One region of the Chryseobacterium sp. BGA-UO-ETr-SB22 genome, then DNA from elsewhere that is predicted to be linked to it. Evidence: riboswitches for the same ligand, from Rfam matches in the RefSeq annotation. Region 1 holds a riboswitch; each other region holds the start of a gene.
What was found. A riboswitch is a leader RNA that binds a small molecule or an ion and turns the genes downstream of it on or off. The one in region 1 is predicted to bind cobalamin.
Positions count from the first base shown of each region.

Region 2: linked by a shared signal. The riboswitch ahead of AC57AW_RS11745 (hypothetical protein) and the one ahead of AC57AW_RS19510 (acyl-CoA thioesterase) in region 1 are both predicted to bind cobalamin.
Region 3: linked by a shared signal. The riboswitch ahead of metE (5-methyltetrahydropteroyltriglutamate--homocysteine S-methyltransferase) and the one ahead of AC57AW_RS19510 (acyl-CoA thioesterase) in region 1 are both predicted to bind cobalamin.
Region 4: linked by a shared signal. The riboswitch ahead of AC57AW_RS09205 (T9SS type A sorting domain-containing protein) and the one ahead of AC57AW_RS19510 (acyl-CoA thioesterase) in region 1 are both predicted to bind cobalamin.

Region 1 covers NZ_JCAQOV010000005.1:2,688,349-2,695,931, reverse strand. The annotation lists gene AC57AW_RS19545 (chorismate-binding protein) at 1-172, opposite strand, end outside; gene AC57AW_RS19540 (PaaI family thioesterase) at 330-758, opposite strand; gene AC57AW_RS19535 (1-acyl-sn-glycerol-3-phosphate acyltransferase) at 799-1,377, opposite strand; gene AC57AW_RS19530 (PspC domain-containing protein) at 1,693-3,414, opposite strand; gene AC57AW_RS19525 (PadR family transcriptional regulator) at 3,426-3,755, opposite strand; gene AC57AW_RS19520 (XAC2610-related protein) at 4,313-5,008, shown strand; gene AC57AW_RS19515 (HD domain-containing protein) at 5,017-5,607, shown strand; gene AC57AW_RS19510 (acyl-CoA thioesterase) at 5,664-6,047, opposite strand; cobalamin riboswitch at 6,165-6,344, opposite strand; gene AC57AW_RS19505 (hypothetical protein) at 6,379-7,179, opposite strand; gene AC57AW_RS19500 (T9SS type A sorting domain-containing protein) at 7,438-7,583, shown strand, end outside.
Region 2 covers NZ_JCAQOV010000005.1:984,681-992,263, forward strand. The annotation lists gene AC57AW_RS11730 (hypothetical protein) at 1-1,173, opposite strand, end outside; gene AC57AW_RS11735 (transposase) at 1,546-1,983, opposite strand; gene AC57AW_RS11740 (hypothetical protein) at 2,425-2,967, shown strand; cobalamin riboswitch at 3,459-3,649, shown strand; gene AC57AW_RS11745 (hypothetical protein) at 3,883-4,116, shown strand; gene prpB (methylisocitrate lyase) at 4,103-4,999, shown strand; gene prpC (bifunctional 2-methylcitrate synthase/citrate synthase) at 5,002-6,156, shown strand; gene AC57AW_RS11760 (bifunctional 2-methylcitrate dehydratase/aconitate hydratase) at 6,231-7,583, shown strand, end outside.
Region 3 covers NZ_JCAQOV010000005.1:997,250-1,004,832, reverse strand. The annotation lists gene AC57AW_RS11810 (DUF1062 domain-containing protein) at 1-243, opposite strand, end outside; gene AC57AW_RS11805 (aldehyde dehydrogenase family protein) at 752-2,167, shown strand; gene AC57AW_RS11800 (helix-turn-helix domain-containing protein) at 2,294-3,091, shown strand; gene metE (5-methyltetrahydropteroyltriglutamate--homocysteine S-methyltransferase) at 3,205-5,508, opposite strand; cobalamin riboswitch at 5,685-5,869, opposite strand; gene AC57AW_RS11790 (Lrp/AsnC family transcriptional regulator) at 6,064-6,525, shown strand; gene AC57AW_RS11785 (enoyl-CoA hydratase/isomerase family protein) at 6,609-7,391, opposite strand; gene mmsB (3-hydroxyisobutyrate dehydrogenase) at 7,394-7,583, opposite strand, start outside.
Region 4 covers NZ_JCAQOV010000005.1:413,636-421,218, reverse strand. The annotation lists gene AC57AW_RS09235 (BT_3928 family protein) at 1-105, shown strand, start outside; gene AC57AW_RS09230 (DUF6058 family natural product biosynthesis protein) at 120-800, shown strand; gene AC57AW_RS09225 (tellurite resistance TerB family protein) at 804-1,151, shown strand; gene tpiA (triose-phosphate isomerase) at 1,193-1,951, shown strand; gene AC57AW_RS09215 (hypothetical protein) at 1,976-2,257, shown strand; gene AC57AW_RS09210 (esterase-like activity of phytase family protein) at 2,322-3,590, opposite strand; cobalamin riboswitch at 3,823-4,015, shown strand; gene AC57AW_RS09205 (T9SS type A sorting domain-containing protein) at 4,079-5,182, shown strand; gene clpP (ATP-dependent Clp endopeptidase proteolytic subunit ClpP) at 5,451-6,137, opposite strand; gene dnaG (DNA primase) at 6,251-7,583, opposite strand, start outside.

The DNA.
Region 1 (7,583 bases):
GTTCATTTGTAATGGACATTTTATTAAATTCAACAGGGTCGATTTCAAAAATATCTCCATTAAATCTGATTTGGGTAAGACCGTTGTAAGAATGAAAATGAATTGCATTTTTATTGTTTTTTTCATCTACAGACTGCAATCTATCGTCGAAAGGAAGTTTGAAATAAATCATGGGTTGTGAATACATTTTGAAAATTAACTGCCGGAAATAATAGAGAAAATTCCGAAGTTTATTTTCCTTTCTGCAAAGGTATTACTAGTCTTAAAAATGTCAAAATAAAAAGAGCTTAAATTTATTTTAAGCTCTTTATTTTTTATGTTGCGGCAAATTATCTGTGAATGATGTTATTTGTCATTGTAGTGTGGTTGATGAGAACTCCTTTTTCGTCACGGATTTCAATTTCTGAAACGTGCATGGTTTTCCCTTTTCTGATAAAGCGCGCTGTAGCAGTTACAATTCCGTCTTTTTTGCTTTTTAAGTGATTAGAATTGATATTGGTTCCCACTCCGTAATACTTTTCACCATCGATAAAGATATTAGACAGGCTTGAACCTAATGTTTCAGCTAAAACACAGCTTGCTCCTCCGTGCATGATCCCAAATGGCTGATGCGTTCTTGGAAGAACGGGCATAGTCGCGGTAAGGATTTCATTTTCGAGATCAATATCGATGAATTTTATTTCAAGAGTTTTTGCAAGAGTTACATCGCCCCAGTTATTGATGAATGCTAATATTTCTTCTTTTGTCTGACCTTTCATTTCTTATAATTGATAAATGATGATTGATTTTGTTTTCTATTTATTCCCCCATAATATTGGGATTCCAGTTGGCTGGAACCTTAGGAACAATATCATTTTTGATATAATAGTCCTGAATTTCCTGCATGATTTCTGAAAAAGGAACTGATGCTATTCTTTCGTAGGGAATGGTATAGCCCAGATAAACAACATTTCTTTTGAAATCACCAGCGGCCAGTACGATAGGTACTTTTGCTGCCAACGCCATATGATAGAAGCCTTTTCTCCATTTCGGAACCCAGCTTCTTGTTCCTTCCGGAGTAATCACAAGACTGAAATCTTCTTTAGAAAATTTGCTGGCTACAAAATTCACCAGGTCATTTTTCTGGGTTCTGTCGATCCCGATACCTCCGAGCCCTTTTACAATACTTCCGTACCAGGCTTTGGTATGAGCATCTTTAATGATGATTTTTAGAGGCTTCTCCAGAGACCAATAGGCGAAATTTCCTAAAATATATTCCATATTATGGGTGTGCGGTGCTACCACAAGGATACACCTGTTCAGGTTGTTCACATCGCCCTGTAGAACGACTTTCCAGCCTAATATTTTTAACATTGCTTTACCTATCAGCTTTTTCATAGATTTCTTGAATTAAAAACAAAAAAGTATAACCAAATTTTGGTTATACTTTACAAATATATTGAAATATTATCGCTCTTAAAACAAACCGCTAATTAAATCTACGATTTTCATTACGAATTCCATTGCAAATTGTATCATGATAAGGCTGTGTTTTTGGTTGATTGGTTATTAAATTTTAGCTCTACGAAATTAAAACTTTTTTTTTACATAAGAAACTAAATAGAGTTTTATTTTCACTTATCTGAGAGAAGAAGGGTGTGAATTTCAAACGGTTGCCATCCACCCACACCTTCTACCACTCTCTGAAGTTAATTATTTAGTTTGTATGGAAATTTCGTTTTTTCCGTCTTTGATCTTGATGTCCATATCTTTATTTGATTTTTTGATATTGGACACTGCAGAATCAATTACTTTCTTTGCCTGGTTGTTCGGAACTTTTTTACCGTTTACGATGATACTGTCCTGATCATCAGAGTTGTACTCAATACTAGAACCGTTTACTGTGATTTTGTTTTTTTCAATTCTAACACCGTTGTGATCCTCATCCCCATCCTGATCTTCATCATTGATGCCGTCTCCGTCTAAATCTCCATCTATATGGATACCTTCTTTTTTCATAGAGATAACAACTGTTTTTTGCGGAACTACAAGTTCATAATTCAGGCTATAATCTCTGAACCTGTGTTCATATGGATATTTGATATAGTTTGGAAGCAGTACTTTGTTGTTTACAACTTCTACAGGAACTGTCATCTGGATTGGGAAGTTATATCCTTTTCCTTCTTTTTTAATGATCAGATAAGGTGTTTTAATATCTGGCTTTCTTGTTACATCTACTGAGATATAATCTTCTTCGAAAACTGTTCTTTTGTCAGAATAAATATCATTATTGTAAGCTTTGAAGTTCTGAGGAATGTTGATCTGCTTTACATCTACATATACTGTATCTGAAGGAGTGTTGATAGCAACATTCTCTACATCTTCTTTACTTCCTCTGTAGATCATGTCTTTTTTAGCCATGCTTATTCCGAAGTAAGTTCCTAATCCGATCAGAAGAAGAAATAAACCTCCTACTACCCATCCGATATTTCTCAGTTTCGTTTTTGGAGAGAATATTTTAATACTTAATAAGCTGAAAAGAATTGCTGGAATTAAGCTTCCGATTACCATCATGGCTGCCAGTACTTTGTCAAGTCCCTGATCATCCATATAGAATCTGATTTCATTGGCACCAGGAAAGTCTGTATCCATTCCGAAAAGGCCGAATAATACGAATACTCCAATAATGCTTCCTACAGCCATCAATACGAAGAATCCTCCTACAATATACTTGAATATATTCCAAACTCCGCTGCTTGCGTTGTTGATGTAAGGCTTGTTTTCGTTGTAGATTTCTCCGACCCTCTGAGTAGATTCATTGGCAAATTGTACCAATTTATTAGACTCATTCTTAAGATTGTCGAAGTTCATAGGCTTTCCCTGCATTTTCAGGAAATCTGCCGCTGTTTCAGCTTTTGGAAGTACGATCCAAAGGATTACATATAAAAGACCGATCAATGAAGATGAAATAGCTGCTGTAAAAATTCCTAATACGAATATTCCCAGCCAGATTGCTCTCATGGTAGTAATGTCCATTCCTACATATTGAGCTAAACCTGCGCAAACACCTGCGATTTTTTGTTTTTCCGGATCACGGAACAGTTGTTTTTTATCGGTATAATTGTTTCCTGAATAGTTATTTCTTGTTGATGTTTTTTCAGAAAAATAAGCTTCCTCCTGTTCTTCAATTTTTTCTGGGCTTCCGATCTGCGCGATTACCTTTTCTACGTCGGTATCGTTGATTACTTCACGTTTTCCCAGAGAATCTTTGAATATCTCCACCATTCTTATTTCTATGTCATGCATTACCTCATCGGCCTCAGAAGCATCCAGTGAGCTTCTCAGTGCGTTCAGGTAATCGCTGAGCTTTATATATGCGTGTTCTTCTATTGTAAAAGAAAAACCTGCGAGTCCTATTGAGAGTGTCTTGTTCATAGCGTTGTTTTTTAATTTTGTTGGGTGATGTTGTTTACTGAGGCTGTCAGCTCATTCCATGTGTTTTGAAGTTCATCCAGGAAAAGTTTTCCTTTTTCTGTGATCTGATAATATTTTCTGGGTGGCCCTCCTGTAGATTCTTCCCATCTGTAAGAGAGAAACTCTCCGTTTTTAAGTCTTGTAAGAAGAGGGTAGAGGGTTCCTTCTACTACATCCAGTTTTCCTTTTTTCAGTTCGTCAATAAGATCAGAAACATACATTTCGCGATTATTGATGAGACTTAGAATACAGAATTCCAGAATTCCTTTTCGCATTTGCGCTTTGGTATTTTCGGTATTCATCTTTGATAAGTTTTGTTAATTAGTTATATAATTTTCGAAGTTCGGAACCTAGCTAGTTGTACCTATTTCGATTTTACATTACAAAGATATGTAAAATAAATGGTATTATGCAATACAAAGTAGTGAAATTTTTAAAACAAATAATTTAAAATACTGATAATCAATATAATAAATTGCACACTGAATTTTAAGGAAAATGAATTTGGATGGAAATAATTGTAAAATTGTTGAAATTTTTGATGTGATTGAGAAAAATAATCAGAAATAATTGAGATGGTCCATTACTATTTACTCATTATTTATTAATTATTTCGTTGCCCACTGCCATCATCTAGCCCCGATAGCAGCGGTTACCCCACAGCAGATAGGTTTCAGGTGCTGTGCGAGGAGTATGAGCGTATAGCGGGAAACAGCTTCTTATTAATGAATACTCTTTTATCTAAAGGCTGTTAAATTGTTTCAGATTTTTACATATAATAAGGCTGTAATTTTGAGATCGGTATTATGATTCGTATTTTTGTTAGGTACAAAAACACCTAAATCTATTTACTATTACCATGAATTTATTAAATACATACAAGCATTTATCGGCTTTTGTTTTACTTGGTCCTGCCTGTTTTGGACAATATCAGTTTGAGGTTAAAAATGCGTCAAAGAATTACGATGCAATCATCCAGGTAGAGAATTGCCATGATGGGCGGTGCAGCGGCAAAGGAAGTGTAGAATTGTTTGATCATAAAAACACAAAGGTGCAGACTTTTGTATCGGACGACCTGGTATTGGAAGTAGATCAGGCTGAAAAACCTAAGCAGGGAAAAATGATTCAGCTGACAAATAAGCAGAATTCTGTTATCATTAATGATTTTAATTTTGACGGAACCGAAGATGTTGCGATAAGGAACGGAAATATGGGAAACTACAGTGCCGCTTCCTATGATGTATATGTATTCAACAGTACTAGAATGGGGTTTGTAAAGAGTAAAGAACTTACGGATCTTGCTTCCAATGCCCTTGATATTTTTGATGTTGATGTGAAACGTAAACGCCTGATCTCCTATGGTAAATCCGGGTGCTGCGATATTTTCACTACTGAATACGCCGTTATTCCGAATAAAGGTCTGGATAAAGTCTTTGAAAAGGAAGAGGATATGAACACTGAAGGTCAGGTGAAAGTAATAACTAAAGAAAAGATCAATAATAAATGGATTACCAAAACAAAGGTATACCCGGCAGATCAATATAATAGAAAATAAAAAGTTAGATGAAAATTCAGAAAGAGATTGACTTTATTCTGGCAGTGGATGCCTTGAAAAATGTACAGCGAAGAAATTATAATGCTGATGATTCCCGAAGAGAGAATACCGCGGAACATTCCTGGCAGATTATCATTCTGGCACAGATCCTTTATCCGTATGCTAAAAACCGTGCAGATATTGATCTTTTAAGAGTGATAAGAATGCTTTCCATCCATGATTTGGTAGAGATAGAAGCTGGAGACACTTTTATTTTTGATGAAAAGGCAATGGTAGGTAAGTTTGACAGAGAAAAGGCATCTGCCCAAAAGATTTTCGGAATTCTTGATGAACCTTTGCGCACGGAGTTCTTTAATCTATGGCTTGAGTTCGAAGATGAGAAAACCTCTGATGCTATTTTTGCCTGCGGGATTGATAGAATTATGCCGTTTATTTTAAATTCTCATACTTCAGGAAAAAGCTGGACGGAAGCGGGAGTAACAGAAAAACAAATCCGAAATATGCTTGAAAATGCAATCAACAGAGCTTCTGATGAAATGGGTGAAGCTTTTGAACTGCTGCTGAACAGAAGTCTGGAAATGGAAAAAGTTGTGAAATAAATTAAAAAACATAGAAAAAGCTTCGGGCGGCCAAAGGCCGCCCGAAGCTTTTTTATTTATAGTATCTGGATTGGTTTCTTGAATTCGTCAATCGCTACAAACGTAAAGTCACCTACGATGGCTTTTTCTCTTTCATAAGAATACATCTGCTCGGTATAGATCTCAACATTTACTTTCATACTGGTTTTTCCTACGTAGGAAACTTTCCCAATCAGTTCCACAATAGTTCCGGCAGGAATAGGTTTTTTGAAATCGATCTTGTCACTGCTCACTGTTACCACTCTTTTTCTGGCAAATCGGGTGGCTGTAATAAAAGCTACTTCGTCCATCAGCTGCATGGCCGTACCACCAAAAAGGGTATCGTAATGATTGGTTGTGTTAGGGAAAACCGCTTTAAAGATTCTGGTTTCGGATGCTTCAATTCTTTCTTCTGTAGTCATATATCATTATTATTAAAGCGAAATGAAAATGATATTAAAATAACAGAACAATGACAGGAACTTATAGAATTCCTGAAACAATCCATCAGATCAATACAACTTCAAATCGCGAAAGTTATTTGTTTAAAGAAATAGGCAGGTCTCCTGACTTGTAACATCTTTTATCTCCTTCCCATGCCTCGCACAGTGGATCTTTGATAAAGATTTCAGTTACTTACAGTTGCGCGACAGTCCGTGATTTTCACACGGTTCCCTTTTAATCTGCAATAATGCAGAACCAATTTCTGTGATGAATAAGCGTTAAAACTTTTCGGGTGCAAAAATAATGAATTTATTCCGGATTATGGTAAATAATCTGGCTGATTACTCTTCCTTTCTTGATCGTCCACAGCGTGGTGTATCTGTTTTCTCCAGAACCGTTTATCATGTATAGGAAAATATTGTCGGTGTCTAGGGAGGTTACGCCAATGTTCTCAAAATCCATGGTAGGCTGGAACATATTTTTGATGGCTTCTCTTACAAAGACAGAACCTCTTCCGGGCTGTTGTACCCTGATCGATTTGATTTCGGTCATTCCTTCTGGAAGGTCATTTCCAATTCCCCAGGGTTTTACTTTATCGATGGTCAGAAGTTTTCCTTCTGCATCTTTTTCTTTTTTACGGTAGCCTGCATTGGATGGATAAATATCAATCACAACTTTGCTTCTTTGGGCAGTAGGGACTTTCGGATCAGAATTATCTGTGAAAATAAGTGATTTTCCGTTTTTAGATTTGGACGGTGTATAAGCCGGAAGCTGATCAATATAAGCAATACGCTCTTTATTTACCATTCCTTCTTTATCAAGCGTTTCATAGCGTACAAACGGCTTGTCGTCATCCTGTTTTTCAGGATATTTGATCCAGATCCATTCTGTTTCTCCGGGAGCAGGTTTTACATAAACAAATACATCTCCTTTACGCATACGGATTTTGTCTACAATTTTTCTGTAATTGTCTTTATGAACCCGTACATTGGCATATCCTTCTTCAGCTTTTACCACTCCGAAAGGAACTTTATTCTGCCCTTTTACAAAGGCTAAAGAAAAAATACTGAAAGCGGATAGATAGAATGCTTTGTTTATGAAAGTCATCATGAAAATTTTTTGATCCCCCAAATATATAAATTAAATGCTTTTCGGAGGGTAATTATACTCTTACAGTTCTCTTAAATCTTGTATTTGTTCAAATAATGATAAGAAAGCAGGTATTTTACCAGTAATATTCTACAGGATAGCTGTGTTTTTTACGTATATAATTTAAATCTATTGAAAAAATACAATAATATATGGACGACCTATAAAGTATATTCAATAAAATTCCTATTTTTCAAGAGAATTTAAAAACTAATAAACATGACAAAAAGACTACTTTGTGTATTCTCTTTTATTTTGGGGATTTCCAGCTTTCAGGCAGAAAACAAAATAGAAGCAGGATCGGAATCTTTATTTTACTGTGATACGAACGTTCCCACCGGCGTTCAGATGTCCACTATAACCCT
Region 2 (7,583 bases), 1.7 Mb from region 1:
CGGAAAAACTTCAGAAAATCTGAGTAAAAAGGATTTATCATCATTTTTAGCCAGTTGAACAAGTTCCCTAAGGGCTTCAACTTCCGTTTCAGACTTTTCATTTTCAGGGACAATAATTGGTTTAGGGGCTTGCTCCAGATGTTTTTCTTCTACACGTTCTTTTTTTGAATTTTTATGACGTAAAATATAAAATGTTAATCCCGCCAATGCTATAAGTATGCCTGCTGCAAGGTAGTAGTTGTTATTTTCATTATCCGTAAAAGGATCCTCATTCTCATTGATATCTATTGTCGTGTTCAGCAATTGCTGATCAGCTATTACCATGCTGTCTGTGATTCTTTTTGCTTTTGTACTGTATGCTGCCTGGTTTTTGAAATCATTAAGCATTAAATAAGACTCTGCTTTCCCCGAATAAATATCTTTTAATGCGAGCGTGTATATTTTATATTTTTGATTAATTTCTAAGGCTTTATCAAAGTATTCCAGTGCCTGCGTATAGTTTTTCTTTTTATTTTCTATATTTCCTTTAAGGATATAATAACGGATAAATTCAGATTGATCATTTTCCTGAGACATCAATTCCTTAAATTCATTGAGAAATATTTCTGCTTTTAAATAATTATTTCTCAGATAATATTCTTCGGCAAGATCTGTTGCAAAAAGGCCAAGAAAAAAGTTTTTATAAGGACTTTTATTGTCCATTTTTCCTATTTCCTGATGACCACGATATAAATAAACCAAAGCTGAGTCTTTCGTACTGTTTGCAGAGATTTGAATATTTTTTGCCTTTGTCCTGTTAACAAGCCCTTTTATTAAATAATTTTCTTTTTCAGGTATTCTATTAAGAAGTCCTAAAGAACTGCTAAGTGCTTTTTGAGATTTTTTAACATATCCCAGTTCAGAATAAACAACAGCTTCCTGTATAAAGAAAAGAGACAATAGGTAATAATTATATTCTTCCTTTGCAAGACTTTTGCCTTGCAGAATCTTCTCAAGAGCAGCTTTATAATTTTGTTCATTCAGGTAAACTTCCGACATTTTCATATCTGCCTGAATCATTCCGTTGGAGTAGTCAATCTCTTTAGATTGGTAATATATTTCAGTACAGATTCTTAAGATTTCTTTGCTGCCTTTATTGGCATATATGCCCTTATCCTGGACAACAATAATCATACTATCGATTCTTTTTTGTTGTTTAATATTATCCTGTGAATAACAAAAATTATAAAAGACAACTAAAATTATCAGTAAAAATTTAATTTTCACAAATAAAAATTTTTATACGTTGAATAAAATCCCATTAATAAACATAAATTGATTCATTTAGTTTACTTTTTAAAGTTACTTATTTATTTGCTGTGGTTTATTGAATTATCATAATATGTAATAATTAAGTTTTATATCTATATTGATATAGATAATTATTTATGAAATTTAATAACACTTTTTGAGCTGTCTATTTTCATAGAGCATATGGTAAAATTGTTTTTTCACCTTTAATTGAATGCAGTTATGAGAACTGGAAATTACGAATGTAAAGTGTTACTAATTGAATCCGTTTTTGTATTTACCCATCCATTTGTATAAGGTAGTCTTGGGAATCTTATATTCATTCATGACCTCCTGCTTACTCTTTTTCCCTGTATCAATAAGATCCAGAATGAAAGAAATAATTTCTTGGGTATACAGTTTTTTTCTGAACTGAGGGAGTGAAGATTGGATAGTTGTATTGCTTGTATTTACATTAGCAGGAGGTGCATAGAGTATAAGATAATGTGAATAAACTCTAAAAAAATCATATTCAAGTAAAATACTGAACCGTAAAATAAGATCGCTTTCTATAGATTTTTGGGATAATATTTGAGTTAATTCTTCATCTGTACATTTCAAAAATTTACAGATTCGTATTTGATCTATTTCAAATTCCTTTATTCTTTGGGTGATGAGGTCGCCCATATGAATATTCTTGATATCGTGAATCATCCTTTAGTATTAAATTTGTGTTTTTCTAAAAATATTTGAAGTGAACTATATCATTTCAAATCGTATGCAAAATTATTAATATTGCATAAATACAGGGGTTATCGTAGCTGTCGATAACTGTCAAAACTTATCGAATTTTGTTATTTGCTGGTTAATTTTGGCTTTTTGGGAAAAGTGGTCTATGAAAATGTGAACTTTTAAATCGGATCATTAAAACCTGATTTTTACAGAATAAATTAAGAATAGTTAGCTTTCATTTGCTATCAGAATCATATGTAAAAGTTGTTGCAATAAAGAATTACACCTATGGAATATTAAAAGAGAAAAGGAAGCTCTGTAAAAATTAAGAAGAAGAGATCATATTATTATTGTTTTGTAGTAACCGGATAGAGTAAATTTTAATACCTTTAACTTTCAAATCATTAAAATTCTAAATAATCCATGAAGACGAAACCATTAACTTTCATCTTAATTATCTTTTTTCAACTGATAAGTATCACAGCATTTTCACAGAAAACAGCTGTTCTAAACTCTCTATTAGATAAAAATTCAGAATTTATTTTTCCACAGACTCCCGATAAGATCTCAAAAGCATTGAACATGAAACCTGTGTTTTATGAAGATGCCAATGAAGAAAAATATGTGAAATGGCCTACAAAAACAGGATTGGAACTGTATTGCAGCCTGGGAAAAAGTAATGCTGTTAATGAGATGTTCTTTACCATTTCAGACAATAAACCCGTAGTGGTAGAAGGGCTTCCATTTGGGCTTATCATGAATAAAAGTTCGCTGCAGGACAGCAAAACGAAGTTCAGTAAGTACAGTGCTAAAACACAGAAGCTAGGTTCTGACAGTGAATTTCCAGGAGGTTCAAAACTGATTTTTAAGAAAGGAAAACATTATGCAACCTTGTTTTTTAACAATAAAAATCTGCTAAAATCTTTAGCACTTACCACAGAACTGGTTGATCCGGCTGCCAATTAATTTCAACAGCTTTCAAATACTATAAAATCCGTCATTTTTTGGCGGATTTTTTTTATCCATTCATTCTAAATAATAAGGAGAAAAAAATCTCTGCTTACAAAGCAACACAGCTGCTTTTAGAAAATGGATTGTAGAATAAAGATTCAAGTTTCTTACTAAAAATGATATAAAAAAGATCATTTAATATGAAAAGATAAACATTCACAATTCTTAAAAAAAACAGTTCAAAAAAACACTTCAATTCCAGGGTGAAAAATGACAACGAGGAAGTTATTTCTTTAAAGTTGTTTCATTTTTTCATTATATATCTTAAGAATTTAGTAACGAAAAACGAACGGAATCATCTAAATTACAATGTCTGTTGAATAAAAAATGTATTTTTAATAATAACAAAATCAGTGGGTTATGGTTAAATAATTATTGTTTGCATAAAATATCTTTCACGTTTTTATAAAATACCTATATTTACCACCAAGGAGTTCTTAACATCTTCTTTATCAACCGAAACTGGTTACACTTAGCTGTGTCTTAAAAGGGAATCGTGTGCAAATCACGAACTGTCGCGCAACTGTAAGTAACATCAAGGTTTTTATCAAAAAAGGTCCACTGTATGCCTCGTTATATGGGAAGGACGATAAAAACTGTTACAAGTCAGGAGACCTGCCTATTTCGAATTGACGATGCTTTCGCGGTATGAAGCTTATAGTCAGGTATGATACGATATGGATAACAGTGGGATCAATATATTTTGTCAGCTCGTGTTATTTTGTGATGCAGGTAAGTAGTGGGGCAGTATGCTCTTTCATTATCGTGTATTCATCGTATTTTCCTTTTCCATATTTTTCTTTTCCACAGGCATTGTGAAGTTTATCAGGAACTTTTTATGAGGATTTAATCAATATAAAAAGTTAAAAAATGTACCCATTCGATTTCGGTTATTCATGCAGGAGCAGCAGACTTGGAAATAAACAGGTTTGCAGGGAGGTAATGGTGCATAATTCCGGATTACAAAAAACGAATAAAACAGTTCTGCTTCCTTTTGATTTCCTTTTTACCACATCATGGAATGGTGGCTATTATTGCGTCTATTCATGGTCTTCTGTAAACAAAATTCAACTAAACAATAAATATTATAATGACTACAAGTGAAAGTTTGAAGTCTCCCGGTATGAAATTTCGGGAGGCCATGCGAAAAGAAAGTCCCCTTCAGATTGTTGGTACCATTAATGCCAATCACGCGCTGCTAGCACAGCAGGCTGGGTTCAATGCAATTTATCTTTCAGGAGGCGGTGTTGCTGCAGGCTCTCTGGGTATTCCGGATTTAGGAATTACTACGCTGGAAGATGTATTGATTGATGTTCAGCGTATCACGAATGTTTGCGATGTACCATTGATGGTAGATGTTGATACCGGATTTGGGCCTTCAGCATTCAATGTGGCAAGAACCGTCAAGTCACTGATTAAAGCCGGAGCTGCTGCTTTGCATATTGAAGATCAGGTAGGTGCAAAACGTTGTGGACACCGCCCGGGAAAGGAAGTTGTAACCAAAGAAGAAATGGTAGACAGGCTGAAAGCTGCTGCAGATGCCCGTACCGATGAGAATTTTGTAATAGGTGCCCGTACCGATGCATTTGCTAATGAAGGATTGGAAAAAACATTGGAAAGAGCAGTTGCTTACAAAGAAGCCGGAGCAGATTTCATCTTTGCAGAAGCCGTTCCTGACTTAAGCTTTTACCAAAAGTTTGTTGAAGCTACAGGAGTTCCCGTACTGGCTAATATTACAGAATTCGGGATGATCAGAATGTACACAGTGGAAGAATTAAAAAATGCAGGCGTAGGACTGGTTCTTTATCCGCTTTCGGCTTTCCGTGCCGCCAATAAAGCGGCTCAAAATGTATACGAACACCTTCGCAAAGACGGAACACAGGTCAATGTATTAGATACCATGCAAACCAGAGAAGAACTCTATCAAAGCATTGGATACTACGACTATGAACAAAAATTAGACAACCTTTTTAAACAAAATAATTGATAATGTCAACGAACAGTGAACCCACATTTAAACCTAAAAAAAGCGTTGCGCTTTCAGGGGTAGCAGCAGGTAATACTGCGCTTTGCAGTGTCGGAAAAAGTGGAAACGATCTCCATTACAGAGGATATGATATTCTGGATCTGGCAGAAAAAACGCAATTTGAAGAAGTAGCCTACCTGTTGATCTATGGCCAGCTGCCTACTGGAGCACAGTTGAAAAACTATAAAGCCAAATTAAAATCTCTGAGAGGACTGCCTCATTCTGTGAGAAATATCCTTAAGAGTATTCCTGCAGCAGCCCACCCAATGGATGTTATGCGTTCTATGGTTTCCGCTGTCGGAAGTATTCAGCCGGAAAAAGACGATCATAATATGGCGGGAGCAAGAGATATTGCAGACAAATTACTCGCATCTTTCAGCTCAGGTCTGTTATATTGGTACCACTATACCCATAATGGAAAAGAAATTGATGTAGAAACCGATGATGATACAATAGGAGGGCATTTTCTTCACCTGTTACACGGAAAGAAACCTTCAGATTCCTGGGTAAAAGCAATGGAAATCTCGTTGAACCTGTATGCAGAACATGAATTTAATGCGTCAACATTCACCAGCCGTGTGATTGCCGGTACAGGATCTGATATTTATTCTGCCATTACAGGAGCCATTGGTGCTTTGAGAGGGCCTAAACATGGTGGAGCTAATGAAGTAGCTTTTGAAATCCAAAGCCGTTATCATTCTCCGGATGAAGCAGAAAGTGACATTCGCCAGCGTATTGCGAACAAAGAAGTGATTATCGGATTTGGACACCCAGTGTATACCATTTCAGACCCAAGAAATGTCGTGATCAAAAAGGTAGCTAAAGAACTTTCCGAGGAAGCAGGAGATATGCTGCTGTATACTATTGCTGAAAAGCTTGAAACTGTAATGTGGGAAGAAAAGAAAATGTTCCCGAATCTGGATTGGTTCTCCGCTGTTTCTTATCACTTGATGGGAGTTCCTACCCTGATGTTTACTCCGTTATTTGTCATTTCAAGAGTTACAGGCTGGAGTGCCCACATTATAGAACAGAGACAGGATGGGAAGATTATCCGCCCAAGTGCCAACTATACAGGACCCGAAAACAAAGAATTTGTGTCCATCAACGACAGGAAATAATGGAAATATCAATAGTTCATTTTCAATTTTCCGCTCTTAACTTTTAATTAATTAAAATTTTTCAACAATAAAAAATGAGTTCACACATCTCAAACGAAAGACCACAACCCGATCAGGTATTAACAGACATTGCAGACTATGTCTTAAACTACGAAATTAAAAATGACTTAGCATGGAAGACCGCTCATTACTGTCTTCTGGATACGATTGGCTGTGGTCTGGAAGCATTGACTTACCCCGCATGTACAAAACTTTTAGGACCTGTGGTAAAGGGTACGGTGGTTCCTAACGGAGCAAAAGTACCGGGTACCCAATTTCAGCTGGACCCGATTCAGGCAGCTTTCAATATCGGAGCGATTATTCGTTGGCTGGATTTCAATGATACATGGCTGGCGGCAGAATGGGGACATCCTTCTGATAACCTTGGAGGAATTTTAGCGACTGCAGACTGGCTATCCAGAACCAATATTGCAGAAGGAAAAGCACCTTTAAAAATGAAGCAGGTACTGGAAGCAATGATCATGGCTCATGAAATTCAGGGTGTAATGGCATTGGAAAACTCTTTCAACAAAGTAGGGCTTGACCACGTTTTATTGGTAAAGCTGGCTTCCACAGCAGTAGTAGGAAAGCTGATCGGGTTAAACCGTGATGAAATTATCAATGCCGTGTCACTGGCTTTTGTGGACGGACAGTCTTTAAGAACATACCGCCACGCTCCCAATACAGGTTCCCGTAAATCATGGGCTGCAGGAGATGCTACATCAAGAGCTGTACGTCTTGCCCTGATTGCAAAAACAGGAGAAATGGGCTATCCATCTGTATTGACGGCAAAAACATGGGGATTCTATGATGTTTCTTTCAAAGGAAATGAATTCAAATTCCAGAGAGAATACAGTTCTTACGTAATGGAAAATGTACTCTTTAAAATTTCCTTCCCTGCAGAATTTCACTCGCAGACTGCAGTAGAAGCTGCAATGACATTACACACAACTTTAAGAGGCCTTGGGAAAACAACAGATGATATCAAAAAAATTACCATCCGTACTCACGAAGCAGCGATTAGAATTATCGATAAAAAAGGACCGTTAAATAATCCTGCTGACCGCGACCACTGCATCCAATATATGGTGGCCGTACCATTGATTCACGGAAGATTGACAGCTGCTGATTATGAAGATAACATCGCTTCCGACCCAAGAATTGATGTACTTCGTGATAAAATTGAATGTGTGGAAGATGTTCAGTTTACTACAGATTATCACGATCCGGAAAAACGCTCCATTGCAAATGCGATGACGGTAGAACTTAATGACGGAACTGTTTTAGACGAAATAGTGGTAGAATATCCTATTGGCCACAAACGCAGAAGGGGCGAAGGTATTCCTGAACTGATCAAGAAATATAAAGTTAATCTTGCCCGTATTTTC
Region 3 (7,583 bases), 1.7 Mb from region 1:
TGAAAATTTATTGAAGAGCTCTTTACTGACAGATTCTGTTCTTATTCTTGAAAAAACAGTCATGTTATAGGTGTTGCTGCATTTTACACATCGGTAAATCAACCATATATCAATATTCTTTTTTTGTGCATTCAATCTGAATTTATCGCTGCAGTAAAACCTGTCGCTGTTACAATGATTGCATTTCTTTTTTAGTAAGGGGGTGTTTTTTGCTTTTACCTCCCAAATATGTTGTGTACTCATTACTTATAATCGTGCTTGGTATTCTTTGTTGGATTTTTTCCATATTATTCACGCATTACAAGAAGGTTGATACATCTGAGATTTACCCAAAGACTATTCTTAAGGTATAATTTGATCTGTATTCAGTCTTCGAAAATCATAATGATTAAAACTAAAATCACAGATATAGCTGCCTTTTGCAGGCAATGCAGTAGATAATATGATGAAATGAAAACCTGTTCGGATAGAATTATCCAAACGAAAGAACGATCAGCCTGTGGTTACGAAGACTGATACTAAGCAATAATAAGTTTAAGTGTTGTTCTCAAAACGACCTATTTACTTGGTTATGATAAAAGTAGTCAATTTCAGGGAAGAACTCACCATTTTTTCATGTTAAATCAAAAAGGAAGACAAACAGCTAATATTTTATACACAAATCTGAACCATACAACAAATAAAAATTGAACTATACAGCAAACCTGTCTTTTCTGTTTCTGACGAACTTTGTCGTATTAAAATCATCAAAATGAAACAGATTAATACAATTTACATCAACGGTGAATTTGTTACACCGAATGGAACAGAAACATTTGACCTTATCAACCCTACGAACAATCAAAAAACAGGAGAAGTAGTTCTGGGAAATGAAGAAGACACCCGAATAGCCATCGCCGCAGCGAAGAAAGCTTTTAAAACCTTTTCAAAAACTACAAAAGAAGAACGCATCAATTTACTTCAAAAGCTGCATGAATCGGTGAGTAAGCGGGAAGATGAGTTGGTTTCTGTGATGGTAAATGAATATGGAGGAACGTTACAGTTCTGCAGAATGAGTGTTCAGAATGCAATTTCAGCCTTTACCACAACCATTACTACACTGGAATCTTATGACTTTGAAAAGACAGTGGGACATTCTAAAGTACGTTTTGAATCTTTGGGAGTGGTAGGAATTATTACTCCATGGAATGCCAGCAACAGTTTCATCTGCAACAAACTGGCTACTGCTATTGCAGCCGGTTGTACAGCCGTCATCAAACCAAGTGAAATGAGTGCTGCCCAAACCCAGCTGCTTACCGAATGTTTCCATGAAGCCGGATTACCTGCCGGGATATTCAATATTGTAAATGGGTTAGGAAATGTAGTAGGTGCAGAAATTACCCAGCATCCTGATATCGCAAAAATCTCTTTTACAGGATCTACCCTTACAGGAAAAGCTATTGCCAAAGGAGCCGTAGATACCATGAAAAGAGTAACCCTTGAACTTGGCGGAAAATCCCCGAATATCATTCTTGAAGATGCGGATATGGAAAAAGCTATTCCAATGGCGGTTTTCGGAGCGTATATGAACAACGGACAGGCCTGCATCGCTCCTACCCGTCTGCTTGTTCCCAAAAACAGATTGTATGAAGTGAATGAACTGGCTAAAAAGGCTGTAGAACAGGTAAAAGTAGGAAACCCTGATGAAGAAGATACCCTTGTAGGGCCTATGGTAAGCGCCAAGCAGTTTGAAAGAGTACAAAGCTACATCCGTCTGGGACAGGAAGAAGGTGCTACTCTTCTTGCAGGCGGCGAAGGGAAACCGGAAGGTCTTGAAAACGGTAATTTTGTAAAAGCAACCATTTTCACCAATGTTCGTAATGATATGCGTATTGCGCAGGAAGAGATTTTCGGACCTGTGCTGTCTATTATTCCTTATACTAATGAAGAGGAAGCTATTGCTATTGCGAATGATACTACTTATGGATTGGCAGCTTACATCAGTTCTTCTGATAAAGAGCATGCAGAGCGAGTTGCAGCACAGATTGATGCCGGGAGAATCTGTATCAATGGATTTTCGCATGATCCTTATGCTCCTTTCGGTGGGTTTAAGCAAAGTGGGATCGGCCGTGAGTATGGGGTATTCGGATTGGAAGCTTATCTGGAACCTAAGACCATTCTTGCCTGATAGTAAAATCCTCAAAGTCTGTGAATAACGGGCTTTGAGGATTTAAACACTATGCAATTCATCATTGATACTAAAAAAGTTTTGTAAGTTTGAAAAAGAATCGATCAAGAAATAACCGTCTGAGCCATGAGCGAAAATAATATTCCTTTACCTATCAATTATTCCTGTCATTTTTCAGAATTCAGGGAAGGAGAACAGTTTGCAAGAATCCACAGTCTGGGGCTGGTTCTTTCCGGGGAAATGGAACTGAATGACGGGATCACAAAGACAATATTTAAAGAGGGTGAACTTTATTCTGCGAGAAAAAACCGTCTCCTGAAGTTTGCAAAATATCCTCCTAAAAATGGGGAGATAAGAACGGTAACTATCTATTTTGATGAAGCCATCTTAAGAGATTTCAGCCGTGAATATGGTTATCAGGCAGAGAAGAAAGACAATACTCCAGCTTTTATAAAACCAGATCAAAAGGCATTAACGTCTTTCATGTACTCACTGCTGGCTTATGAAGAACTTCCTGCTTCTATAGAACTGCTTCGCCTCAAACAAAAAGAAGCTTTACTTCTGATGCTGAGCGATGATCTGGGTCTTAAAGACATTTTATTCGATTTCTCTGAGCCTTACAAAATAGATATTGAAACTTTTATGAACAAAAACTTTCATTTCAATGTCAATGTAGAGCGGTTTGCTTATTTAACTGGGAGAAGCCTGTCTGCCTTTAAAAGAGATTTTCAAAAGATATTTGGTGTTCCTCCAAGACAATGGCTGCAGCTTAGACGATTAAAGGAAGCTCATTTTCTGCTTACCCAAAAAGGGAGATCGGTTTCTGATATTTATCTGGATCTGGGCTTTGAAAATTTATCCCACTTCTCTTTTGCCTTTAAAAAGCAGTTTGGCTATCCGCCGAGTTCATTACAGGCAAAATAACTTAGACTTCATCTAAAAAAATGTATCTGAAAGCGAGGATAATCAAAACAACAGATCGTGCCATGAAAATCATAACACGATCTGAATAATTGAATCTAATTATTTAAAGTTTTTTAAAGTGCATATTCTACGGAAGCTTCTTTAGCAGCTGCCACCATTGCTATCAAAGCTTTTTCTGTTTCTTCCCAGTGTCTTGTTTTCAGCCCGCAGTCAGGATTTACCCAAAGTTGATTGGCAGGAATTACGTTTTGTGCTTTTCTCAATAATTCAATCATTTCTTCTTTTGACGGAACTCTTGGTGAGTGAATGTCGTATACTCCGGGACCAATTTCGTTTGGATATCTGAAGTCTGCAAAAGCATTCAGCAGCTCCATCTGAGAACGGGAACATTCTATGGTAATCACATCAGCATCCATATCAGCAATGTTTTCAATAATATCATTGAATTCCGAATAACACATGTGGGTATGAATCTGAGTGGCATCTTCTACTCCGCTTGCAGAGATTCTGAAAGCTTCTACAGCCCATTTCAGGTAATTCTGCCAGTCGGTTTTTCGTAATGGAAGTCCTTCTCTTATCGCGGGCTCATCAATCTGAATAATTCTGATTCCCGCTTTTTCAAGATCTACAACCTCATCACGGATGGCCAGAGCAATCTGTTTACATGTTTCTGAACGAGGCTGATCATCACGTACAAAAGACCATTGTAAAATGGTAACGGGACCTGTCAGCATTCCTTTTACCCATTTTTCAGTCTGGGACTGAGCATATTGAGACCAATATACCGTCATCGGCGTGGGGCGGGAAACATCACCAAAGATCACAGGAGGCTTTACACAACGGCTTCCGTAGCTTTGTACCCAGCCATTTTTCGTAAATACAAAACCTTCCAGCTGTTCTCCGAAATATTCCACCATATCGTTACGCTCAAATTCCCCGTGAACCAATACATCTATCCCTATTTCTTCCTGCCAGTTGATGGTTCTCTGGGTTTCTTCTTTCAATAAAGTATCATACTGCTCTGCCGTAAGCTCTCCTTTCTTGAATTTTGCTCTCCAGCTTCTTACCTCCGTAGTCTGTGGGAATGATCCGATGGTTGTTGTTGGAAATAAAGGAAGCTGCAGTACTTTCTGCTGTTCTTCTTTACGGATTTTGAAGGTATTGATCCTTTGTGCATCTTTTTCAGTAACAGCATTCGCTCTTTGCTTCACCTCATCATTATGGATAAGCGAAGATGTTCTTCTGCTTGCAATTGCTTTTTTATTTTCTTCAAAAGAGGCAAGAATCTTTTCATTTTCTGTTCCGGATGCCAGTTCTTTAAGCGTTACCACTTCTACCACTTTCTGTTTAGCAAAAGCCAGCCAATTTTTAATTTCCGGATTAAGAGTGGTTTCAAAATCCAGATCACATGGTGAATGAAGTAATGAAGAGGAAGGAGCAATTAAAACCCTTTCAGACACCAATTTCTCAACTGCTTTTCTGATGAAAGACAAAGATTTTTCATAATCATTTTTCCAGATATTTCTTCCGTCAACTACTCCTAATGAAAGGCTTAAGCTTTCAGGAATACTTTTAAGGATTTCATCTAATTGCTCAGGATTTCTTACCAGATCTACATGCAATACATTCACGGGAAGTGATACAGCAAGTGATCCGTTATCATTTAATCCTTCAAAATAAGTAGCCACAATCAATTTCAGTTTCGGGAAGCGTTTTCTTATTTCAGCGTAAACAAAATGATAGGTATCTTTTGCTTTCTCCGTTAAATCCAATGCTAAGAAAGGTTCATCAAACTGAATCCATTCTGCGCCCTGCTCCTGAAGTTTGGTTAAAATCTCTGTGTATACCGGAAGAAGATTGGCAGTCAGATCCAGTTTATCAAATCCTTCTTCTTTTTCTTTTCCTAATAACAGATAAGAAACCAGCCCGATGATTACCGGTTTTGCATTGATTCCTGCCTGTTTTGCTCCTGCAAATTCATTGAAAATTTTATCTGAACTCAGTTTAAACTGCTGATTTTTATAAAACTCGGGAACGATATAGTGATAATTGGTATCAAACCATTTTGTCATTTCCATCGCAGTGATATCCAGTCCATCTTTCTGGTATCCTCTTGCCATGGCGAAGTAAAGATCCAGCTCAGAGTTGTTCTTTTTAAGCACTACTTCATGATAACGTGTAGGAATTGCTCCTACCACAAGGCTCATATCCAATACCTGATCATAGTATGAAAAGTCATTGCACGGAATAAGGTCTATTCCTGCTTCTTTCTGAATGTTCCAGTTTTGGTTACAGATCGTTCTGCCTGTATTCAGAAGTTCTTCCAAAAGGATTTTACCTGACCAATATTGCTCGCAGGCTTTTTTGAGTTCTCTTTTGCTACCAATACGCGGATAGCCCAGAATGTGAGTTTGCATTTTTAAACTTTTTAATTAAACTTAATATCAAGTCTTTTTAAAATGCTTCGTAATGTTTTAACGGATAAAAAATTTCATGGCTCATGATATAACCAACAACACAATTTCCCTTACAGAGAAAATGTATTCATTCGATATATCATCTGTATGACCCAAAAGCTTCAGACCGCGAAAGCATTGTCAATTCAGTAAAGGCAGGTCTCCTGACTTGTAACAGTTTCCGTCATCCTTCCCGCTTTTGACAGTGGATATCCAAGGACAGAAACCTTTGTATGTTACTTACAGTTGCGCGACAGCTCGTGATTCTCACACGATTCCCTATTAATCTACGTTAAGTAAAACCTTTCCTGTTTGATGAAGTATCTCTAAAGAACTGTACTTTTACTCATAACATGGTCATCAGTAAAAGTTTTTAATTTTGTGTAAAATTACTAATACAGAACAAAAACACAATCAAACCCAATTAATTAAGCAAAATAAGCTTTTAAAAACACCAATAAAAGCATATAATTCTTTACATTTGACTGTTTTTATAATCTAAAAGAATAATATTCTGTGGAACAACTCGATGATAAGGATGTACAGCTGCTGAGGCTGCTCCAGAAAAATGCAAAACTGACCGTTAAAGAGCTTGCAAAGGAAGTGAATCTTTCTACTTCGCCGGTTTTTGAAAGGGTAAAAAGATTGGAACAGGAAGGATTTGTGAAAAGATATGCAGCTGTTCTTGATGCTGAAAAGCTCAACCGTGGGTTTACAGTTTTCTGCCAGATCAAGCTGAAAATTCACGACAGATCTGTAGGGTATGATTTTGTAAAAGAAATTTTAGAAATTGAAGAAGTAGCTGAATGCTATAATATTTCCGGAGATTTTGATTTTCTTCTGAAAGTTCAGGTACTGGATATGAAACATTATCAGGATTTTGTATTTAACAAACTGGGATCTGTAGATTCTATCGGGAGTACCCACAGTACATTTGTCATGGCTGAGGTGAAAAACAATCATGGGCTGACCATTTAAGTAATGGAAAAACAGAGAATTGAAAATGGAAGATGATGCTTAAGTTAAACCATATTATTTTCAATTCTCTATCTTCCAATCCATTAGTTTCCTTTAAAGTCTGGATTTCTTTTTTCTATGAATGCTCCGATGCCTTCATTGTGATCTTCTGTTGTGAACAATTCTCCGAATAAAACGGCTTCCTGTTTCAATCCGTCTGTGATATGAAGTTCAAATCCTGTATTTAAAGACTGTTTCGCTTTTGCCACAGCTACAGGACCTCTTGCAGCAATTTTTTCTGCCAGTTTTTGGGCTTCGTTCAGTAATTCTTCGGGAGCGAAAACATGGTTGACAAAACCAAAATCTTTACAGGCTTCCGCGGAATAAAATTCTCCGGAGAAAACCATTTCTCTTGCTTTGTATAATCCAATAGCTCTTGGCAAACGCTGGGTTCCGCCAAAACAAGGCAATAATCCCAATGTCACCTCAGGGAGACCAAATTTTGCTTTCCCACTGGCCAGAATAATATCACATGATAATGCAAGTTCACAGCCTCCTCCCAACGCAAAGCCATTTACAGCGGCTATCACCGCAAAAGAAAGTTCTTCAATAGCGTTAAAAGCGGTCTGTGCAGCAATTGAAAATGCCTCTGCTTCTGCGGGAGTCATCTGCTGCATTGCTTTAATATCAGCCCCTGCAACAAAAGCTTTTTCTCCGGAACCGGTAATAATTAATACCCTGATATTTCGATCTGATTTTATCTGGTCAGCAAATGATTTCAGTTCCTGTAAAACCTGTTCATTCAATGAATTTAAAGCCTGCGGACGGTTAATTGTTAATGTTCCAATATGTCCGTTCTGTTGATATAGTAATGTTTCAAAAGTCATTTTTAAAGGTCTCTGTTTAGAAATTGAATAATGCTTGAAAAGTCTGTTTTTCCGTTTCCGGATTCGCTCCACATTCTGTATAAATTCAATGCGGTATTGCCCAGAGGTGTGGATGTTTTGGTTTCCAGACCTGCTTTTGCGGCCAGCCCAAGATCTTTTGTCATCAGATCTACAGCAAAACCACCGGAATAA
Region 4 (7,583 bases), 2.3 Mb from region 1:
GACGGAACTGCCATCAAAACCATAGCAAGAAGCAACCCGTTTGTACTGATTCTTGAGAATGGAAAAATCATAGATAAACAACCCGCAAAAGATTATATCAACTAATTACTTCAATAGTGATGGAACAAAATTTCGCTTATATCAATGAAAATTACATTACGGAAAATGAATTATGTACTGTAACGGATATCAGTAAGGATGAGCTGGCTGCGCTTATTCAAAATGAATTAGTTCCACAGCCTTCTTACACGGTTTCCCGAAGTATCAGAATTACATCGCCTCTTAATGATGAGTTTGAAAATGAGATTACAGAAAAATATTTCAGTAAAAACTGTATTTCACTGGTTAAGAAGAATAAAGATTTGAGTGATGTTCATCAATATAAAGCAGAATTTAAAGAAAACTTCATCCAACATCTGATCAATCATCCTCATAAAGGTTTCGCTTATGACTGTATATTCCATACTTCTTTTCCGGAACAGGAAAAACTGGATGAAATATTTGAAAGTGAATGGGCTGCCTATTGTAACGGGATCTATGGGATTTGTACATTACATTCTACGGAAGAGGAAATTGTAAAAAAGGAAATTGCAGTAAAAAAACTGATTCATTTCAATACAGAATTTTCTGATAAAAAACTTACAGCGGATGAGTCAGACGAGCTGATAAAACTGAGTGAAGAATTCAATGAAGTAACACAGAAATTTGCTCCTTATCAAAGAAAATCAAGCAGCAGAGGTAAATATCTCGATAAAATTTTAGAAGAAAATAACTTAGACGATCTAGTAAAAAAATATTAAAACATGCAAAAATCAAATAAATCAATCGCCGGATATCACTTATTAATGATCCTTTCTTCTGTAGACGGAGAGTTTGCTCCTGAGGAAGGAATGCTGGTGCAGCAATATATGGCAGATGAATTTCCGTTCAGAATGAATCTTGACAATGAATTGGAAACCCTGGCTCTTTTACAGCCTGAAGAGTGGAAAGACCACTTTGAATTCCATGCAAGATGCTTCCATGAAGATTCTACTGAAGACGAGCGTGTAAAGTTTGTTCAGTTTGCAAAGTCATTGATCAAAGCTGACAATAAAGTAACTGAAGAGGAACATACATTCTATGTTCTGCTGAAAAATCTATGGGGATTATAGCATAAACACTAAAAAAGTAAATAAATCTATATTTAAATCTTATGAGAAGAAAAATAGTTGCAGGCAACTGGAAAATGAACAAAAATGTAATTGATGCACAACAATTGATGATTCAGTTACTAAGCTATAAAAACAACAATGCTACCAACTGTGAGGTTTGGATCGCTCCACCATCTTTGTATCTAATGATGGCAAAAGACATCTTTGAAAAGGACGAGATTGGGGTATTTTCTCAGGATATGAGCGAGCATGAAAGTGGCGCTTATACAGGAGAAATTTCTGCTGATATGCTAGAATCTATTGACGCTACCGGTTCACTGATCGGTCACTCTGAGAGAAGACAATATCACGGAGAAACAGATTCTCACTGTAACAGAAAGATCAAATTAGCTCTTGACAAAGGTCTAATTCCTGTCTATTGCAACGGGGAAACTCTTGAGCAAAGAAAAGCAGGACAGCACTTCGAGGTTGTGAAAAACCAGACTGAAGTCGCTCTTTTCACACTTTCTGCTGAAGAAATCAAGAAGGTAGTGATCGCTTACGAACCTGTTTGGGCTATTGGAACAGGAGAAACAGCAACCCCTGAGCAGGCTCAGGAAATTCATGCACACATCAGAAGCATTATCGCTGCAAAATACGGACAGGAAGTTGCTGATGAAATTTCAATCCTTTACGGAGGATCTGTAAAGCCAGACAATGCAAAAGAAATTTTCTCTCAGCCGGATATCGATGGAGGTCTGATTGGAGGAGCTGCTTTGAAATTAGAGGATTTCTCTAAAATCATTGAGGGTTTTAACTAAAATAAAGGAACTTTTAGAACAGACATGAAAAACTTCATTTTAATATTCTTCGGACTTCTTTTATTTGATCTTATTTATGTCTTTGTTTATGATCAGTTTTTAATTGGCATAAGACCTGACTTTTTGAGTTATCCATTGGCACTGATTAAGGCTCTGGTAAATTCTCCAGCCGTTTTATTTAATAAATTATTGCCTTTTTATGCTGATATTCCAACTTATCAGGCAGTACTTCTATTTATAGGAAACGTTCTGATACAAACATTTTTAGTTTATAGAGTTTTCTTTAAAAGGAGAAAAGTCAGCTAAGAAATACCATACAATAAAAACGGCGGCATCGAAGATGCCGCCGTTTTCCGTTAAAAAAATCTAATTATTGAATATCGACTACATACATAGTTCCTTTGTCTACCTTCCCTGTTTTAGGAAGAATTTTAGCCTTAGGGTTTCCGTTTCCATCATCCACTACTCCAAAATCATCATCATTGAAAACAGCCAGTTTATTATTTCCTAAATAAACAATTCCCTCAAACTTATCATGTTCGTAGCCCAGCTTTGCAACCAGATCTACGGCCAATGTTTTTGAAACAGCCTTTATCCCGGCATTGGTAATTTCGTCCCATGAACACTGTTCTAAGGCCTTACCATTAATTTTCATTCCGTCTACCGCATTAATATCAGTTCCATTCACATCGGAAGCATTGCTTAGGTTGATTCTGTATACTTTTTTAATTCCTCCCTGAGATCCGAAATTTCCATCTCTTTCAATCACCAGGAATTCATTATTACTTAAGGCTGTAATGTCACAAACTGAATCGGAAGCTCCTCCATCCTGTTTGTATAAAAACTGTTTGGTCTGCCCTGTAACAGTATCAAATGTGACAATTCTCGTCAAAGTAGTATTGGTAGCCAATGCTTTGCTGGGTACATACATCATTGACTGTATGGTTCCTACCAATGTTCTTCCATCGGGTGTAATAGCAAGTCCTTCCATCCCTCTGTTCGCTCTTCTTTTGGCTAAAACAGCAGGTAATTTTCTTGGTCCTGTATTTACGCCAATCGGGCTTATTCTTTCCATCTCCATTCCGTCTGCACTATAATGCACGATGTGTGGCCCGTATTCATCAGAAACCCAGAATGTACCGTCTGCTGCTGCTACAATACTTTCACTGTCTAATCCATATTGATCCGTCCCTAAAACATTTCCGGAAGCATCATAGGCTATTTCTCCGGTACTTCCCATTCCTGCAGGGTTTGGTAATCCTGTAATAGGCTGTCCTGATGGGTTTTTAAGCTTAATATATTTAATCACTTCTACATTTCCATCAGCATTGATTTTAAAATGCATAATGGTAGGCGTAAAGTTAGGGGTAAGAAATTTTTTTCCATTCTGGAAGTCAGTATTAGGTCCTCTATCTGTAATGACATAGAATTCACCTTTTCTTGTAGGGTGAGCAGCTGCTCCGGAACCAAATCCACCATTGATAACATCTACTCCGTTTATCGTAGCCAGTTTTGTAAATGGAAATTCCTGAGGCAGTTTGGAATAATTAATATCCTGATTAATTATTGTAGAATCAGCCTCACTGTTGCATGAAGCTAATACTGCCAGCACTGCAACAGACAATAGTAATTTTTTCATATTCACTTTTATGGCTGCGAAAATAGAGATTGATTATAAACTGATCTTGAATATAATGATAATTCTATTTTAACAATAGAACTACAAAATGAATTGAATATAAACAGAAAAAAGAAGATTTTAAAATGGAAATCCAGCAATCTAACTCAATTATTAATTAATATGAAAACCAACTTTTTAAGCATATCCGAAAAAAGATAATTCACAAAACGGACTCACAAATTTATATGATATATTTGCAGCGTTTTAAGGCTGAACATTGTTCATTAATAGGGAATCAAGTGAGAATACCATTCAAATTTTGAGCTGTACCCGCAACTGTAAACTGTTTAAACTTATAGCATATTAATACCACTGGACCTGAAAATCCGGGAAGGAGGCTGTAAGATGTGAGCCAGGAGACCTGCCTTAAAATACTGACTTTAGAGGAAAAAATACTTTCCTTTGAAGATAAGTTTCGGGAGTAAAACTTTAATTTAAATTATATCATGAGAAAAATCTATTTTTTTTTCTTGCTGCTTTGTATGCAGTTATTGTCAGCCCAATTCACAGAAAATGACATTAAATTCTGGGTAGGAACCGGTTCTAAAAAGGCCTATTTCATTGCAGATTTTAATGACAACAGCACTCCCAATTCTTATGCATGGGGATACCGCTTTGATAGCAATGATTTAACAATGGAAGATCTTATTAATGCTATTGTGGCCGCAGAACCCAAAATGCAGGTTGACATTCCTACAGGATACCTTTCTATTCTGAATTATAATCATCACACCTCCACTATTGATGACAGCTGGATAACATGGTCCGGATCCAGTGCATCAACCATGACATGGAATAATGGTGTAGGTTATACTCCTTTGGTTGACGGAAAATGGTATGGAGCTTCATACGGTCTTGATCATTACGACACTCCTCCTTCTACTCCTGTTGCAGCTTACAGCTCTTCATGGTACGTACCATCTCAGGTTACCAACTGGGTAGGAACAGGAAGCAATAAAAGCCTTGTGGTGATTGATTTCGGAACTGATAATGCCAATGGTGCCAATTCTTTTGTTTTCGGAATTAAATATAACGGGAGCATCACTGCTGAACAGGCTTTACAACTGATCCAGACTCAGGTTTCGTATTTTAATTATACATCGGCTAACAATCAGGTTTCCCATTTATCATTAAATTCATTCACCGGGAATACTTCCGGATCAGACAGCTGGAAGTTATACAAAGGAAAAGATTTGTCAAGCTGGCAAACGAAAACCAGCCTTTCTCAGGTTCAGCTGAGCAATGATGATTGGTTGGGGCTGAGTTTTGGGCAAAGAAGACCATTTACACCAACTGAAGCACAATTAACCTTGGGTACTTCTTCCGTTTCAAAGAAAAAATTCAGTATTTATCCTAATCCGGCAAGTGATTTCATTCAGATTGAAACAACTGAGAAACTAAAAGAAGTGAATATTTATTCAGCTGCTGGGCAAAAGGTACTAACTTCTCAGGAGTTAAAGATTCCTATCCGGGCTTTATCTTCAGGAGTTTATTTTGTTGAGATTAAAACAAATGGTGGTTCTGTGATGCATAAGATGGTTAAGAAATAAAGAAAAGCGCCTTTACACGTAAAACCACCCCGTCAAAAATTCTTTGAATTTTTGACACCCCTCCAGAGGATGGGAATTTTCACGTCTTCAGTTTAAATTTTTGTCAATAATTAGAATCTATGCAGAATTGCAAACTGTATGGAAAAACCATTATTCCAATTGTATCATTCTGTAGAAATCTAAACAGTCAATACAGTTCAAAATCCAGAATTGATTCAACAAAAAAACCGCACCAGATGGGTGCGGTTTCTTATGATTTTACAATCAATTATTTTTTCTCAGTAGATCTTTGCAGAACCTCATCTACCATTCCGTAGCCTTTCGCTTCTTCAGAAGTCATCCAGTAATCTCTGTCAGAAGATTTTTCTACCCACTCATATGTTTGTCCTGAGTGGTGACCAATGATTTCGTAAAGTTCCTGCTTCAATTTCAGCATCTCTCTCAAGTTGATCTCCATATCAGAAGCAACTCCCTGAGCACCTCCTGAAGGCTGGTGAATCATTACTCTTGAGTGCTTAAGCGCAGAACGTTTTCCTTTTTCTCCGGCAACCAATAATACAGCTCCCATTGAAGCAGCCATACCTGTACAGATTGTCGCTACATCCGGCTTAATAATCTGCATAGTGTCATAAATACCTAAACCTGCATAAACACTTCCACCAGGAGAGTTGATATAGATCTGAATATCTTTTGACGGATCTGCACTTTCTAAGAATAAAAGCTGTGCTGTAACAATATTTGCTACCTGATCATCAATACCTGTTCCCAGGAAGATAATTCTGTCCATCATCAAACGGGAGAAAACGTCCATCTGAGCAACGTTTAATCTTCTTTCTTCCATGATGTACGGAGTAAGATTCGTTGGCCCATACATTCCCATATACTGATCGGTAACCAAACCGTTGTTTCCTAAATGCTTTACAGAGAAATCTCTGAAATCTTTTTTAATGTCCATATTTCTATTATGTATTATTTTTATACTATTCTCGAAGTTTAAATTACAATATTTATTCCTAAAATTTTATAGGACTTTTTGTCACAGAATATCAAAAAAACTGACTTTAAAAACTATCTTTTTCTATCACCATAGATTCCTTTGATAGGCGAATATTCGATGATATTACTCAATCGCATCGAAGCCTGTTTCAGTAAGGTAATCTTTTTGATGAGCTCATAATATTTCCCTTCATCTGTGGTACTGTACTTATCAAGATCTTTAGCCGTTTCCGTGATTAAATAATCAATATACCTGTATTTATGCAATAAAACATCTCCCTGGATCTGATCTGCCACTTTATCACCATAATTGGGAGGATAAATATTTCTGGAAGCCCAGTTTTCAAGATCATCCAGTGGAATCAAAGCATCCACCACCTTTGTAGTAATCTCTTCATCCATAAAAGATACAAAAAAGTTTCCACTTCTAAGCTCATCTTTCTGAATTCCCTCTCTCACCTGAGTGATAATGACTTCATTACCTTTGACTAAAAACGTATACTGTTCTTCTTCAAAATGATGAAGAATTTCTTCAATTACCGTAATCTGATATTCTTCACCTTGTTCATTTCTACGTTTCAGAATAATATCCCCAAATGCCAGCATGTGTTCAACAAGTTTATTCTCCATAAACAGTACATCAAACAGGAAAGGATCTTCTTTTTCTTTTTCAAGAGGAACAATCTCCATCTTTGGAGCTGCTTTCTCCTTTTGCTGCTGTTGAACGTGATGGGTCTGATTCTGTGTGATCTGCTTCTGAACATCCAGTTCATTGAAAAGACTCTGCTCAGAAAGCCCGAATTTATTGGAAACCTCTTTAAGGTAAACTTCTCTTTTCAGTGCATTCTGTACAAAAGAAACAGACTTTACGATATCCCTTATTGCTTCTGCTTTTTTAATAGGGTCATTACCAACATCCCTCAACAGAATTTCCGCTTTGAAGTCGATGAAATCCATCGCTTCATTTTCGATGTACTTTTCTACGTATTCCTGTGGATGTTTTCTGGCGAATGAATCCGGGTCATCTCCATCAGGGAAAAGCAACACACGGATATTCATTCCTTCCGTAAGCAACATATCAATGCTTCGGAAACTGGCTTTAATACCGGCATTATCACCATCAAAAAGAATGGTTACGTTTTCCGTAAGCCTTTTGATCAGTTTGATCTGCTCTGTAGTCAAAGACGTTCCGGAACTGGCCACCACATTTTCAATTCCGGACATATGAAGTGAAATCACATCCATATACCCTTCTACCAAAAGACAGCCATTCTTTCTTGAAATAGCCTGCTTACTCTGGTTTAACCCATAAAGGACATTGGATTTATGATAAATCTCCGTTTCCGGCGAATTGAGATATTTTGCAGTCTTAACATTATTTTTAAGAATCCTTGCTCCAAAGCCC